2 regions of the Azospirillum brasilense genome follow, and region 2 is predicted to be linked to the other one. Evidence: riboswitches for the same ligand, from Rfam matches in the RefSeq annotation. Region 2 holds a riboswitch; the other holds the start of a gene.

Region 1 (7,728 bases), 490 kb from region 2:
GTGTGCGCAGGCGGCTTTCCAGGATGCGGTAACCCTTCAGCCGCAGCGCCAGCCGGCAGAGCTGCTCGGCGTAGCGGCCGTAATTCTCGGCCCGGCGGCGCAGCGCGCCCGGCGCGCTCATGGTTTCCCCTCCCGCGACAGCTCCAGCGCGCGGGCGTAGACGGTCCGCTTGTTCTGGCCGGTGCGGGCGGCCACGTCGGCGGCGGCGTCGCGGACCGACAGGCGGGTCAGCGCCTCGCGCAGCAGGGCGTCGACGTCGGCCTCGGTCGGGGTGGCCTCCTCGCCGGGCGGGCCGATGACCAGCACGACCTCGCCCTTCGGCGGGCCGGCCTCGGCGTAGTGGGCGGCCAGCTCCGGCAGGGTGCCGCGCCGCACCTCCTCGTAGAGCTTGGTCAGCTCCCGCGCCACCGCGGCCTCCCGCGCGCCGAGGATGTCGGCGAGGTCGGCCAGCGACTCGGGCAGGCGCTGCGGCGACTCGAAGAAGACCAGCGTGGCTGGAACGCCCTTCAGCTCCCCGGCGGCGGCGCGCCGCGCGCTGCTCTTGTTGGGCAGGAAGCCGGCGAACAGGAAGCGGTCGGTCGGCAGGCCGGACAGCACCAGCGCCGCCAGCGGGGCGGAGGCGCCGGGCAGCGTGGTGACCGCCACCCCCTCCGCCACGCATTCCCGCACCAGCTTGTAGCCGGGGTCGGAGACCAGCGGCGTGCCGGCGTCGGTGACCAGCGCGATGGCTTCGCCCGCTTTCATGCGGCCGATCAGGACCGGACGCATCTTTGCCGCGTTGTGTTCATGATAGGAGACGAAGGGCGTGTGGATGCCATGAATGCCCATCAGCTTCGCCGTCACCCGCGTGTCCTCGCAGGCGATGGCGTCGGCGCGGCGCAGCGTGTCGAGCGCGCGCAGCGTGATGTCGGCGGCGTTGCCGATGGGGGTGGCGACCACATAAAGGCCGGCGCCGAGTTTACTTGCGGCCCTCGGCTCGCTACCTTCAGCGTCACCAGAGACGCCGGGCCCGGAAACGGGCTCGGGCGCCGGACCGGATGTGGAGATCGTTGGTGGCACGCTTGACGACACCTTTCTCGCGCGCTTGGGGGCAGCGGGCTGCCGCCGCCCTGTTGGTTGTCGGCACGCTTTCGGCCTGCTCGACTGTAAAGGCCCCGGCGCCGCCGACTCAAGCGCCGCAAGCGCCCGTCGCCGCCGTTCCGGCCGCCCCGCAGACCTTGAAGGTGGCGATCCTGCTGCCGCTGTCCGGGTCCAGCGCCGCCATCGGGCAGGCCATGCTGGAGTCGGCGCAGATGGCGCTGTTCGATCTGGCCGGCGACCGGTTCGAGCTGCTGCCCCGCGACACCAAGGGCACGCCCACCGGTGCTGCCGACGCGGCCCGGCAGGCGATCGCCGAGGGGGCGAGCCTGATCCTCGGCCCGCTGTTCGCCGCCGACGTGGCGGCGGTGAAGCCGGTCGCCCAGTCCGCGGGCGTGGACGTTCTGGCCTTCACCAACGACTGGACCCAGGCCGGCAACGGCACCTACGTGCTGGGCTTCGTGCCCGCCGATCAGGTGACCCGCGTGGTCGGCTTCGCCCGCTCGCGCGGCGCCACGCGCTACGTCGCGCTGGCCCCGCGCACCGCCTATGGCGACGCCGTGGTCAACGCCGTGCAGGCGGCCTCGCGCCAGTTCGGCGGGCAGGTGGCGCAGGTCGAGCGCTACGACCCGGCGGTGACCGACCTCGCCCAGCCGGCCCGGCAGGTGACTCAGGCCGGCGTGCAGCCGCAGGCGGTCATGCTGGCCGAAGGCGGGCCGCGCGCCCAGGGGCTGGCGTCGGCGCTGTCTGCCAACGGGCTCAACACCCAGCAGGTCAAGCTGCTCGGCACCGGCCTGTGGGACGAGCCCGGCCTGGGCCAGGAACCCGCCCTGGCCGGCGCCTGGTTCGCCGCCCCGTCCCCGCAGAGCCGCGCCGACTTCGAGGCGCGTTTCGAAAGGACCTACGGGCGCAAGCCGCCGCGCATCGCCACCCTGTCCTACGACGCCACGGCGATTGCCGCCGTGCTGGCCAAGATGCCCGACGCGTCGGGCCGCTTCGACCGCGCGGCGCTGAACAACCCCAACGGCTTCGAAGGCATGGACGGCGTCTTCCGCCTGCGCGCGGACGGCGTCGTGGAACGCGGTCTGGCCGTCCTGGAGGTCACCCCCAGCGGCCCCCGCGTGATCGATCCCGCCCCGTCCAGCTTCGAAGTGCTGGGGCAGTGAGGCCGGAGCGGTAATTTCCAACCACGAAGGCACAAGGACCGATGTGACGGCCCTTGTGCCTTCGTGCCCTTATGAGGAAGCGCGGACCTATCCGTGCAGCTTCGCCAGACGGCGGGCGTTGGCGCGGACGGTGCGGTAGGCGGGGGTCATGCCGGCCTGGGTCAGGGCGGTGGCCGACTCGACCATGTAGAGCGCGGCGTGGATGCCGGCCTCGACCGTCTCGGTGACGGTGCGGCGCTGCAACTCCATCAGGTCGGCGGGGTTGCGGCACTGGCCGAGGCCGGTCACCATCACCATGGCGGCCTGAAGCTGGCCCTGCATCAGGGTCATCCAGGCGTGCTGCATCTCGCCGATGCCCTTGGCGACGGCGTGGGTGGCCTCGACCATCGCCTCCACCTTCTCGGAGCCCATGCGGACGAACTCCGGGTTGGCGAGGTCGATGGGGTTGTTCATGGCCGCCGCCATCATCGCGGTGCGGTAGCCGATCGTCTGGGCCGCCGCCACCCCCATCTCGCCCGTCTTGACGCCGGTCCGGGTCAGATCGCCCGCCACCGTCAGAAAGCGTTGCGTCGGTTCGCCGTTGCCGGCCTTGCGTCTCGCCATTCGCTCCACCTCACCAAAGGGCCCGGCCGGACCAAAAGCCCCGGCCGAGCCGAAAAAACCGTGACCCGGACGCCAACGCTGCACTGCAGCATTTGGTTCCGGGACCAGTCTTTACAGGGAAGCGAGCGCGCGGTCGAGGTCTTCGACGATGTCCTGGGCGTCCTCCAGCCCAACGGACAGGCGGAGCAGGTTGGGACGGATGTTCGCCGCCGCCTTCTCCTCGACCGTCAGCTTGGAATGGGTGGTGGTGTCGGGGTGGGTGACCAGGCTCTTGGAGTCGCCCAGGTTGTTGGAGATCATCACCATCCGCAGATCGTTCAGGGCGCGGAAGGCTTCCTCCTTGCCGCCCTTGAGGAAGATGGACAGCATGGTGCCGCCGCCGGTCATCTGGCTGCGGACGAGGTCGTGCTGCGGGTGGCTGGCCAGACCCGGATAGAGCACCCGCTCCACCTTCGCGTGGCCTTCCAGGAATTCCGCCACCGTCAGGGCCGACGCGCTCTGCGCCGAGACGCGCAGTTCCAACGTCTCCAGCCCCTTCAGCAGCAGCCAGGCGTTGAAGGGCGAAATGGTCGGGCCGGTGTGGCGCAGATAAGGGTGGATCACCTCCGACCCGTACTGCTTGTCGTTGGTCAGGATGATGCCGCCCAGACAGCGGCCCTGGCCGTCGATGTGCTTGGTCGCCGAATAGATGACGACGTCGGCGCCCATCTCGAACGGACGCTGCAGCACCGGCGTGGCGAAGGCGTTGTCGACCACCACCTTGGCTCCGGCCTTGTGGGCGAGAGCGCTGACGGCGCGCAGGTCGACGACCTCCAGCCCCGGGTTGCTGGGCGTCTCCAGGAAGACGACCTTGGTCGGCTTGGCCAGCGCCTCCTCCCACTGGGACAGGTCGGTGCCGTCGACGAAGACCGCCTCGACCCCGAAGCGGGCCGACAGCTCCTTGATCACCCAGTAGCAGGAGATGAACAGCGAGCGCGGCGCCACGATGCGGTCGCCGGTGCGCAGGTTCGACCACAGGGCGCCGTGCACCGCGGCCATGCCGCTGGTCGTGGCGTAGGCCCAGGCCGCCCCCTCATACTCGCACAGCCGGTCCTCGAACATCGCCGTGGTCGGGTTGCGGAAGCGCGAATAGACGTGGCGGGAGCCGTCGTTGACGAAGGCGCTCTCCGCCTCCTCCGCCGAGCCGTAGACGAAGCCGGAGGTCTGGTAAAGCGCCTCGCAGGTCTCGTCGAAGGACGAGCGGCGGACGCCGCCATGGACCAGACGGGAGCGCGGGCGAAGCCCCGCGACGTTCGGATTGCGATGATCGGTGCGCGCCATGGCCGCTTTGTCTCCTCTGTCCGCCGGCGGGGCAGACCGGCAAAACAAAAAACGCCCCGACCGATCGGGTCGAGGCGCGGACGCGGCTCGGACCTTTTTAGCGGGTTGTTTTACGTGGCCCGCAAGCCGGTCGACCAAATCACCACGTACCCCCGCTTGTAGGACCGCCGCGGCGCGCCGTCAAGGGACAAGGAAGCCGTGACAAAAAGGGGCCGCCCTGCGTCAACATCGCGCAGGACCCGACGACGCCGCCCGCTTGCCCAGCCTGTGCCCGGCACCGGATCATGGCCGCCGGACGTCAGGAGGGGATGCGGGCCGTGCAATATCGCAAGGAGCAGGAGCGGCACTTCGCCCGTCTGGTGCTCACCGGGCGCTTCACCAGCCAGGACGCCGCCCCGGTGCGGCAGGCCATCGCCGACGTGAAGAATGGGACGGAGCGCCGCCACCTCCTCGACCTGACCGGGCTGGAGTTCATCGACAGCACGGGCGTCGGCCTGCTGCTGGTGATGAATGGCGAGGCCCTGTCGGCGGGCAAGGCGCTGTCCCTGCTCTGCGCCTCCGGGCAGGTGCGCAAGGTGGTCGACCTGACCCGCATCGCCATGATCATCCCGGTGCATGAGACGGTGGCCGACTACATCGCCGCCAGCGTGCCCGAGGCCCTGCTGGCCGCCAGCCATCCCTGCGCGCCGGGCGAGGACCCGATGGCCGTCGCCGCCCGCGCGCTGCACGCCAAGCCGGTCCTGCCGCCCGCAAGCGCCCCACCGGACGCTTCGGATCGGGACGGCGCTTCCGGGTGAGACCGCTCGCAGCGCGGGCGCGGACTTCCCATCTGAAGCACCGGACAGAGTCCGTTCCGCGTTGGGGGAGGCACCGAATGGTTCATCTGCACAAGTCGCTGGAATCCGAAGCGTCGAAGGCCGCCGAGCGGGAGGGCCGCTCGCTCGACCAGTTCGTGAACGAGGCGGTGGAGGAGAAGCTGCGCCACGCGCAACGCCCCATCGACCAACGCCCTGTCGCCCAACGTCATGTCACCCCCATCCATGACCGCGGCGCCCCGCTGGACGAGGACTCGGTGGAGCGGGCGTGATCCTGACCGGTGGGATCAACGCCATCGCGTTTGGACCATCGCATTTGGCGTCCGATCCCTCTCCCGCCCCGGGAGAGGGTGCCCGCGCAGCGGGCGGGTGAGGGTCGTGCGAGGATCAAGACACCGAATTCTTGGCAGCACACTCACCCTCCCACGCTGACGCGTGGGTCCCTCCCTCTCCCGGGGCGGGAGAGGGGAAGCCATTCCCGTTTAAGACAACAATCCCCGCAGACGGTACAACTCGTCGAGCGCCTGCCGCGGCGTCAGGCTGTCCGGGTCGATGGACTTCAGCGCCTCCTCCACCCGCGACGGTTCCGGCGGGGCGGCGGCGGGCGCGGCCGGGGCGGGCGGCGGGCGCTTCAGGGCGGCGCTGAACAGCGGCAGATCCTCGGCCAGACGGTGGATGGCGGCGTTCTGGTCGCCCGATTCCAGGATGGTCAGCACCTCCTCGGCGCGGCCGACCACGGCGCCGGGCAGCCCGGCCAGCTTCGCCACATGGATGCCGTAGCTGCGGTCCGCCGCCCCCGCCGTCACCTCGTGCAGGAACACCACGTCGCCCTGCCATTCCTTGATGCGCATGGTGTGGCAGGACAGGCCCGGCAGCTTGCCGGCCAGCATGGTCAACTCGTGGTAGTGGGTGGCGAACAGCGCGCGGCAGCGGTTGACGTCGTGCAGATGCTCCACGCAGGCCCAGGCGATGGACAGGCCGTCGAAGGTCGCCGTGCCGCGCCCGATCTCGTCCAGGATGACCAGCGCGCGGTCGCCGGACTGGTTCAGGATGGCCGCCGTCTCCACCATTTCCACCATGAAGGTGGAGCGGCCGCGCGCCAGATCGTCGGCGGCACCGACGCGGCTGTAGAGCCGGTCCACCACCCCGATGTGCGCGCTCTCCGCCGGCACGAAACCGCCCATCTGGGCCAGCACGGCGATCAGCGCGTTCTGGCGCAGGAAGGTCGACTTGCCGGCCATGTTCGGGCCGGTCAGCAGCCACAGCCGGTTGTCCGGGGCGAGGTCGCAGTCGTTGGCGACGAAGGGACCGGCGTTGCCGGCGTCCAGCACCGCCTCCACCACCGGGTGCCGCCCGCCCTTGATCGAGAAGGCGAGACTGCCGTCCACCACCGGCCGGCGGTAGCGCCGCTCCGCCGCCAGCTCGGCCAGCGAGGTGGCGACGTCCAGCGCGGCCAGCGCGTGGGCGGCCTGGGCGATGGCCTCGGCGCGGCTGGTCACCTCCTCCACGAGGTCGTTGAACAGCTCCAGCTCCACGGCCAGCGCCTTGTCGGCGGCCTCGGAGATGCGGCGCTCCAGGTCCGACAGCTCGACCGTGCCGAAGCGCACGGCGTTCGCCATGGTCTGGCGGTGCATGAAGACCTCGCGCCCCTTCTCGGACATCAGCTTGTCCGCGTGGGTCGCCGTCACCTCGATGTGGTAGCCGAGCACGTTGTTGTGCTTGATCTTCAGCGCCGGCACCCCGGCGATGCCGGCGTACTTGACCTGAAGCCCGGCGATCAGCCGCCGGCTCTCGTCGCGCAGGGTCACCAGCTCGTCGAGCGCGTAGGAATAGTCGCGCGCGATGAAGCCGCCGTCGCGGGCGAGCAGCGGCAGCTCCGGCGCCAGCGCCTGCGTCAACTGATTGACCAGCTCGCTGTGCTCGCCCAGCCCCTTGGCCACGGCGCCCAGCCCGTCGGGCAGCGGTCCGCCGGGATGCCCGTTGAGCAGCAGGCGGATGGCCGAGGCCTGGGCCAGGCCGTCGCGCACCGCCGCGAGGTCGCGCGGGCCGCCGCGCCCCAGCGTCAGGCGGGACAGCGCGCGCTCCAGGTCCGGGCAGCGGCGCAGCGCCTCGCGCAGGTCGCCGCGCAGCCGCTCCTCGTTCAGCGCGAATTCGACCATGTCCAGCCGCTTGGCGATGGCCGCGGGGTTGGTCAGCGGTGCGGAGAGCTGGGCGGCGAGCAGGCGCGCCCCCGCCCCGGTCACCGTGCGGTCGATGGTGGCGAGCAGGCTGCCGCGCCGCTCGCCGGTCAGCGTGCGGGTCAGCTCCAGGTTGCGGCGGGTCGCCGCGTCGATCTCCATGACGGCGCCGGGGCCGAGCCGGCGCGGCGGCGACAGGCGCGGCACGCGGCCCTTCTGCGTCAGCTCCACATAGGCGACCAGAGCGCCGGCCGCCGCCACCTCGGCGCGCGAGAACTGGCCGTAGGCGTCCAGCGTGCCGACGCCGTAAAGGGTGAGCAGCCGCTGCCGCCCGTTTTCGCTGTCGAAGCGCGGGGTCGGCTGCACGGTCAGGCGCGACTTCCACTCGCCCCACAGCTCGTAGAGGTCGGGGCTCTGGCACAGCTTCTCGGAGACCAGAACCTCCTGCGGGTCGAGGCGGCCAAGCGCGGCGCCGAGGCCGGCGCGCTCCACCGGCTGCACGACCAGCTCGCCGGTGGACAGCTCCAGCCAGGCCAGCCCGAGCCCGCCCGCCGCTTCCGCCACCGCGGC
Region 2 (7,728 bases):
AGCGCGATCATGGTCGGCATCGCGGTGATCTGGCTGGAGTTCGCCAACAGCCAGGGCGGCGGCATCGGCAAGGCGCTGCGCGACGTCGGCCGGGCGCTGGTCAAGAACCCGCTGATCATTTCCACGGCCCTGGGGCTCGCCTGGTCGGTCTTCCTATCCGGCGTGCCGGTGCCGCGCCCGGTCGCCATCTACTGCGACCTGATGGGCGCCTCCGCCGGCCCCTGCGCCCTCTTCGCCATCGGCCTGTTCCTGGCGACCCAGAGCCTGAAGGCCAATTTTCTGGAGGTCGGCTGGATCAGCGCGTGCAAGCTGGTGGTGCAGCCGGCGCTGGCCTGGCTGCTCATCCAGACGCTGTTCCCGCTGGACCCCTTCTGGGCCGGGTCGGCCATCATCCTCGCCGGCCTGCCCACCGGCGCCTTGACCTTCGTGGTGGCCAGCCAGTACCGCATCTATGTGGAGCGCACCTCCGCCGCGATCCTGATGTCCACCATCGCCAGCGTGGTCACCCTGTCCGTCCTGCTGGCCACCTACGCGCCGCCGCTCTGAACCTTGGCTTGCGGTCGCCCGGTCGTGTTCGCCTCTTCGGCTGCTCATCTTTCCTGACACAAAGACATCATTGAACAAGTGTCGCGCAGAACACGCCGCGTCGGTTTTGCATATTTTTTAATAATTGCCGCTCCATCATTTGATACAGGCAAGTCCAACGCCCCACGCAGGGACGTCTGGACTGCCAAATACTTTCGTTCAGACTCATAACAATCGACCGCCGCCGCATCGTTTCGGGGGAAAGAGATACGCGCCATGTCCATGCTGAGTTCCATGACCATCCGGACCAAGGTGGTCGCCGCCACCGTCTGTGTCCTGCTGATGTCGGTCGCCCTGGGACTGTTCGCCGTTGACCGGCTGAGCACCGTCAACCACGCCGCTGAGGAAATCCGCTCCAACTGGCTGCCCAGCGTCACCGCCATCGGGGAGATCGACGGCGCGGCCAACGATTACCGCATCCTGGAGGCGTCCCACATCCTGGCGCTCCACCCCGCGGAAATGGCCGAGGTCGAAAAGGAAATGACCACGGTTCTGAACCGCTTGGCGGAGGCCCGGCGGAAGTATGAACCGCTGTTGGCCCCCGGTTGGGAAACCCAGACCTTCAAGCGCTGGGAGGCCGCCTGGGACAGCTATCTGAAGATCAGCCAAGGCAAGCTGCTTTCCTCCTCCCGGGCCAACGAGAACGAGAAGGCCACCGGCATCTATCGGGAGGACTCGCGCAAGGCGTTCGACGAATGCTCCGCGCTCATCAACGAGCTGACCGCCTCCAACGTCCAGAACGCCGCGAAGGCGGCGGACTCCGGGCGGGCCACCTATGTCGGGGCGCGGAACTGGATTCTGGGCGCCATCGCCTTCGTGGCGGTCCTCTGCCTGTTCGCCGGCATCGCCATGACCAAGTCGGTCGCCCGGCCCATCGTCGCCCTGACCGCCATCATGGACCGTCTGGCCAAGCGCGACCTCGGCATCGCGGTGGAAGGCGGCGCCCGCCGGGACGAGATCGGCGCCATGGCGCGTGCGGTGCAGGTCTTCAAGGACGGCCTGATCGAGGCGGAGCGCCTGACCGCCGCCCAGGCCGCCGAGGAGGAGAACAAGCGCCGCCGCACCGAGCGGATCGATTCGCTGATCCGCAACTTCGACGGCGCGGTGCACAGCGTCCTGCAGACCGTGGGCGCCGCGGCGTCGCAGCTCGACACCACCGCCCGCAGCATGACCGACATCGCCGAGCACACGCGGGCCGAGGCCGGCAGCGCAGCGGCGGCGGCCGAACTGACCTCCGCCAACGTGCAGACCGTCGCCGCCGCGTCGGAGGAGATGGCCGCCTCCATCACCGAGATCTCCCAGCAGGTGTCGCAGTCGGCCGGCATCGCCGGCAAGGCGGTGGACGAGGCCGACCGCACCAACGCCACCGTGCAGGGGCTGTCGGAAGCGGCCCAGCGCATCGGCGACGTGGTGGACCTGATCCAGAACATCGCCGCCCAGACCAACCTGCTGGCCCTCAACGCCACCATCGAGGCGGCCCGCGCCGGCGAGGCCGGCAAGGGCTTCGCCGTCGTGGCGAGCGAGGTCAAGAGCCTCGCCAACCAGACCTCCAAGGCGACGGAGGAGATCGCCCAGCAGATCGCCGGCATCCAGGCGGCCACCGGCGGGGCGGTCGGCGCGATCCGCGGGATCGGGGCGACCATCTCCTCGATCAACGACATCTCCTCCTCCATCGCCGCCGCCATCGAGGAGCAGGGGGCGGCGACCCAGGAGATCAGCCGCAACGTCCAGCAGGCGGCGCAGAGCACCCAGGAGGTGACCAGCAACATCGGCCGCGTGTCGCAGGCCGCGACCGAGACCGGCAGCGCCGCGAGCCAGGTGATGTCGGCCTCCGGCGACCTGAACCAGGGGGCGATGCGCCTGAAGAGCGAGGTGGAGAACTTCCTCGTCGCCATCAAGGCGGCCTGAGGATCCCCCGATCAGGACCGGAGGGCGGCAGTGGGACCGTCCTCCGGTCCCGCTCCTGTTGCCAAGCCGCCGCTGCCCGTATAATGTGCACCGCGCATCAAGAGTTGAGCGGACGCTCAACGCCAACCTGCTTTCCCGAGCAAGGTGGCGTCCCGAAGGGGGATGTGGCCGGACCGGCAAACAAACGGGGTTCGCCATGACGTCTGTTCCGACCGATGCACCGACAGCGGAGCCGGACGAGTCATGCCCATCAGGATACCCAACGATCTTCCCGCCTTCACCGCCCTCCAGACCGAGGGCGTCATGGTCATGCAGGAGGCCGACGCCGTCCGGCAGGACATCCGGCCGCTGCGCTTCGGCCTGCTCAACCTGATGCCCGACAAGATCCGGACCGAGACGCAGATCGCCCGCCTTCTGGGCAACACGCCGCTTCAGGTCGAGCTGTCGCTGATCCGGATCACCAACCATGTGCCGCGCAACACCGCGGCGGACCACATGAGCGCCTTCTACCGCTCATGGGAGGACGCGCGCCGCGAGACGTTCGACGGCTTCATCATCACCGGCGCCCCGGTCGAGACGATGCCCTTCGAGGAGGTGTCCTACTGGGACGAGCTGTGTTCGGTCTTCGACTGGACGCAGAGCCACGTCCACGCCTGTCTGAACATCTGCTGGGCGGCGCAGGCCGCCGTTCATCATTTCCACGGCGTGCCGAAGCATCTTCTGCCGCGAAAGGCGTCCGGGGTCTACCGGCACCGCAACCGCGCCCCCGCCTCGCCCTACCTGTGCGGCCTGTCCGACGGCGTGCCCATCCCGGTCTCGCGCTGGACCGAGGTGCGCGAGGAGGACATCCTCCCGGAAAGCGGCCTGCGCGTGCTCCTCGATGCCCCGGAGACCGGCCCCTGCCTGCTGGAGGACGCCGCCCACCGGTCGCTGCACATGTTCAACCACATCGAGTACGACACGGACACGCTGCGCAACGAGTATGTCCGGGACGTCGCCAAGGACCCGGCCACGCCGGTTCCCCAGGGCTATTTCCCCGACGACGACCCGAGCCAGCCGCCGGAGAACCGGTGGCGGAGCCACGCCCATCTGCTGTTCGCCAACTGGATCAACCAAGTCTACCAGACGACGCCCTTCGACCTCGCGCGCATCGGCAAAGCCGGATAGGCCGCCGTCACGGCGGCTTGGCCGCCCCATCGCCGCTCACCCCCTGTTGCGCCCCATCGTCCATCTGCAAGGCGAGCCAGAGCAGATGAGCCACGGCGGCCGGGCTGACACCGGTCGGACGGGAGCCGCCCGCACCGTCCGCCGCCAGACCGTACAGGGCCGCCACCAGATGGCCCTTGGCGCGGGGCGACAGCCGGCGGCCCCGGTCGGCCAGCCCCTGCTCGACCAGGGCGACCGCCTCGCTCAACAGCGCGAGGTCGAGCACCGACCGGGGAGGGGCGGCATCCCGCGGCGGAAGCGGAAGAGCACCGTCGCCGGACTCCGGCCGCCCGGCCGCCATCCGCATGCGGCCCCGGCCGGTCAGCAACCAGTTCATATCGATGCCGAGGGTGGCCAGTTCCGACAGGGTCTCCCCCTTCGGCAGCTTGCCGTTCAACTCGTAGGACTGCCACGTGTTCTCCCCGAGGCGGAATCGGCGAGACATTGTTTTTTGTGTCTCACCGAGAAATTCGCGCACGGTTTTGAGCCGGTCCCCAAGCTGCACCATGCCGGCTTCTCCCAAGCCTGGAGAGGAAGCCTCCATTTCCACGGTGAACTTGCTTCCCACGGCGCCCCGCTCGCGACGAGGCCGATCGTCGGTTGCACGTTTTCTCATGTTGCGACGATACGTATTATCGTGTAAGAAACGCTGGGATACGCGGTGCGCAGCACTTTTACGCATGGATACGACATGGCCATTCTCGGTGTGCGCTCCATTCATTCCGCCTATGATCCGGGCTCCGCGGGGCCACCGGTGAGCGTCTGCACGCGACACTAGAAACCGTGCATCCCCGAAGGGCCTTCAGGTTCCGCACCGGTAGAGTCGCGAAGTCTCCTTCACCGCCCGCGGGAGCACGGCGGCCATGATGACTGCGGGACGCCAGTCTCTTCCGGACCGACGTCTTCGAAGGCGTCCCGCGAATCTCTCCGCATGGTCGCCCCTTGGCCGCCGACCAATCCTTCAACTTATCGCAGAACATGTGGGTTTTTGCATTGCCCATCCGCGCGCCCATGCGGTCGGGCGTGCGGAGCGTGTGCGGCATCGCCTCACTGTCACACAATGAACAATTTTGCCGCAACCGGTTCATTGCGTAATTCATAATTATCAACGAAGACGAACAGAAATAAAAAGCCCTCTTTGGTGACGCGCGAGGAAGCCAACCACCAAAACAACAGAAAAGAGAAAAACACCATGAACGACATCAGCGTTAAAACAAAAACCTTCGCCGTTTTTGCGTTTCTATCCTTGCTTCTCGCTGGAATCGGCACCTTGGGAATCAACCGGCTGTCGGTGGTCAACGACAGCTCGACGGAAATCGCCAGCTTCTGGATGCCGCGGGTCGTTCAGGTCAACGTCGTGAACGACGCCGTGTCGAACTTCCGTATCCTGCAGAGCACCCACATCCTCAGCGCCACCGAGACGGAGATGACCGCGGTGGAGAAGCGGATGGACGAGATGGAAGCCGGCATCGCCAACGCCCGCCGGACCTACGAAGGGACGCTGCGCACCGCCGAAGGGCGCAGTCTGTTCGCCCAGTTCGAACAGCAGTGGGCGCAGTATCTCACCCTGCACCGTCAGATCACCGCCCTGTCGCGGCGCAACGAAAACGCCGCCGCCAACGCCCTGTTCCGCGACGCGGCCGACAAGGGCTTCCAGGAGGTCGGACGGACGCTCGACGCCATGATCGACCACAACAACCGCGGGGCCGCCAAGGCGAGCGACGACGCCGACGCCGTCTACGCCCAGTCCAGCACGATGCTCATCGTCGCGCTGCTCATCGGCATCGCCGTCTGCCTGGGCGGCGCGCTGATGATGATCCGCGGCGTCTCCTCGCCGATCGGCGCGATGACCGAGGCGATGCGCCGGCTGGCCGGCGGCGACAAGACGACGGCCATTCCCTTCGCCAGCCGGGGCGACGAGATCGGCGCGATGGCCACGGCGGTGCAGGTCTTCAAGGACGGGCTGATCGAGGCCGACCGGCTGGCCGCCGCGCAGGCCGCCGAGCAGGCCGCCAAGCTGCGGCGGACCGAGGCGGTCGAGCGGTTGATCGCCTCCTTCGAGGATCAGGTCGCCGACGCTCTGCGCAACGTCGCCGCCGCCGCGACCGAGCTGGACACCACCGCCCAGAGCATGGCGGTCACCGCCCGCCAGACCAACGACCAGGCGGCCAACGCCGCCGCCGCCGCGGAGCAGACCAGCGCCAACGTGCAGACGGTCGCCAGCGCCGCGGAGGAGATGTCCAGCTCCATCGGGGAGATCGGGTCGCAGGTCACCCGCTCCACCGGCATCGCCGGACAGGCGGTGCAGGAGGCCGGCCGCACCACCGACTCCGTGCGCGGGCTGGCCGAGGCCGCGCACCGCATCGGCGCCGTGGTGCAGCTCATCACCAACATCGCCGGCCAGACGAACCTGCTGGCGCTGAACGCCACCATCGAGGCGGCCCGCGCCGGCGAGGCCGGCAAGGGCTTCGCCGTCGTCGCGTCGGAGGTGAAGCAGCTCGCCAACCAGACCGCCCGCGCGACGGACGAGATCGCCGCCCAGATCCAGGCGATCCAGGAGGCCACCGCCGGCTCGGTCGGCGCCATCGAGGGGATCGGCCGCACCATCGCGGCGATCAACGAGATCTCCACCTCCATCGCCGCCGCGATCGAGGAGCAGTCCGCCGCGACCAACGAGATCTCGCGCAACGTCCAGCAGGCGGCGATCGGCACGCGCGAGGTGTCCAGCAACATCGCCCAGGTGACCGAGGCCGCCGGCACCACCGGGGCCGCCGCCCATCAGGTGCTGGGTGCGGCCGGCGGGCTGGCCTCCCAGGCAGAGAACCTGCGCCGCGACGTGGAGAGCTTCCTGGCGGCGATCCGCGCCGCCTGAGGCGCTGTCCGGTTCCTGCGGGGTCTCACCAGCCCCGCAGGAACTCCGCCGTCGCCTCCACCGCCTCCTTGATGCCGACGCGGCGGACCTCCACCCCCTCGGGGAAGGCGCCGAACAGGCGGCTCGGCATCATCGGGTCGAGCAGCACGAACACCCCGGTGTCGTCGGCCCGCCGCACCAGCCGGCCGAAGGCCTGCTTCAGCCGCAGCCGCGCGATCATGTCCTCGTAGCGCCGCCGCCCGAAGGCGTCGCGGCGGGCACGGTGCAGGATGTCCGGACGCGGCCAGGGCACGCGGTCGAACACGATCAGCCGCAGCGAGCGGCCCGGCACGTCCACCCCGTCGCGCACCGCGTCGGTGCCGAGCAGGCAGGCGTGCTCCTCCCCCCGGAAGATGTCGATCAGGGTCGCCACGTCCAGCGGGTCGACATGCTGGGCGTAAAGCGGGACGCCGGTGGCGTCCAGCGGCTCCACGATGCGGTCGTAGACGGCGCGCAGGCGGCTGATCGCGGTGAACAGCCCAAGCCCGCCGCCGCCCGCCGCCTGGAACAGCGTGCGGTAGGCGGACGCCACCTGCCCCAGATCGTCCTTGCGCACGTCGGTGACCACCATCACCCGCGTGCGGTTGGGGTAGTCGAAGGGCGACGGCACCTGGGCGCGCAGCGCCGGCTTGGGCAGGTGGCTGGCGCCGCAGCGGTCCTCCGCCGCCTGCCAGTCCATGGCGGTGTCGCCGGTACCGTCGGTCAGCGTGGCGGAGGTGACCACCATGCCATGCGCGGGCCCGGCCAGCGCCTCGGCGAAGGGAACGGTCGGGTCGATCCAGTGGCGGTAGAGCCCGACGTCGACGTCGCGCCCGTCGATCCGCTCCACCGCGAACCAGTCGACGAACTGCGCCGGGGTCTCCACCGGCAGTGTCTTCAGCATGGCCCGCCACGCCTCGACGGTCAGCACGCCGCGCCGGGTCAGGCTGCGCGCCATGGCGTCGATGCGCCGCCGCTGGTCGCTGTCCAGCTCCGCCGTCTCGTCCTCCAGCCTTGCCGCCAGCCGCTTCGCCAGCCCGGCCAGCGGTTCCGCCAGCCGGACCAGCGCCGCCTCAAGAGCCTCCGCGGCGTCGAGCAGCCCGTCCACCGGGTAGGCCTTGTCGGCCTCCAGGCTGTAG

The links. A riboswitch is a leader RNA that binds a small molecule or an ion and turns the genes downstream of it on or off. The one in region 2 is predicted to bind S-adenosylmethionine.
Region 1: another riboswitch for S-adenosylmethionine. It lies ahead of metZ (O-succinylhomoserine sulfhydrylase); the one in region 2 lies ahead of D3869_RS09730 (homoserine O-succinyltransferase).

What each region holds. Positions count from the first base shown of each region.
Region 1 covers NZ_CP032345.1:1,524,186-1,531,913, forward strand. Annotated here, with positions in the region: gene D3869_RS07395 (YraN family protein) at 1-121, opposite strand, end outside; gene rsmI (16S rRNA (cytidine(1402)-2'-O)-methyltransferase) at 118-1,059, opposite strand; gene D3869_RS07405 (penicillin-binding protein activator) at 1,053-2,243, shown strand; gene D3869_RS07410 (phasin family protein) at 2,331-2,846, opposite strand; gene metZ (O-succinylhomoserine sulfhydrylase) at 2,958-4,166, opposite strand; SAM riboswitch at 4,243-4,322, opposite strand; gene D3869_RS07420 (STAS domain-containing protein) at 4,451-4,963, shown strand; gene D3869_RS07425 (hypothetical protein) at 5,041-5,253, shown strand; gene mutS (DNA mismatch repair protein MutS) at 5,464-7,728, opposite strand, start outside.
Region 2 covers NZ_CP032345.1:2,015,499-2,023,226, reverse strand. Annotated here, with positions in the region: gene D3869_RS09740 (AEC family transporter) at 1-546, shown strand, start outside; gene D3869_RS09735 (methyl-accepting chemotaxis protein) at 802-2,493, shown strand; SAM-I-IV-variant riboswitch at 2,583-2,687, shown strand; gene D3869_RS09730 (homoserine O-succinyltransferase) at 2,737-3,660, shown strand; gene D3869_RS09725 (hypothetical protein) at 3,668-4,144, opposite strand; gene D3869_RS33035 (hypothetical protein) at 4,753-4,998, opposite strand; gene D3869_RS09720 (methyl-accepting chemotaxis protein) at 4,892-6,571, shown strand; gene D3869_RS09715 (ATP-dependent DNA helicase) at 6,597-7,728, opposite strand, start outside.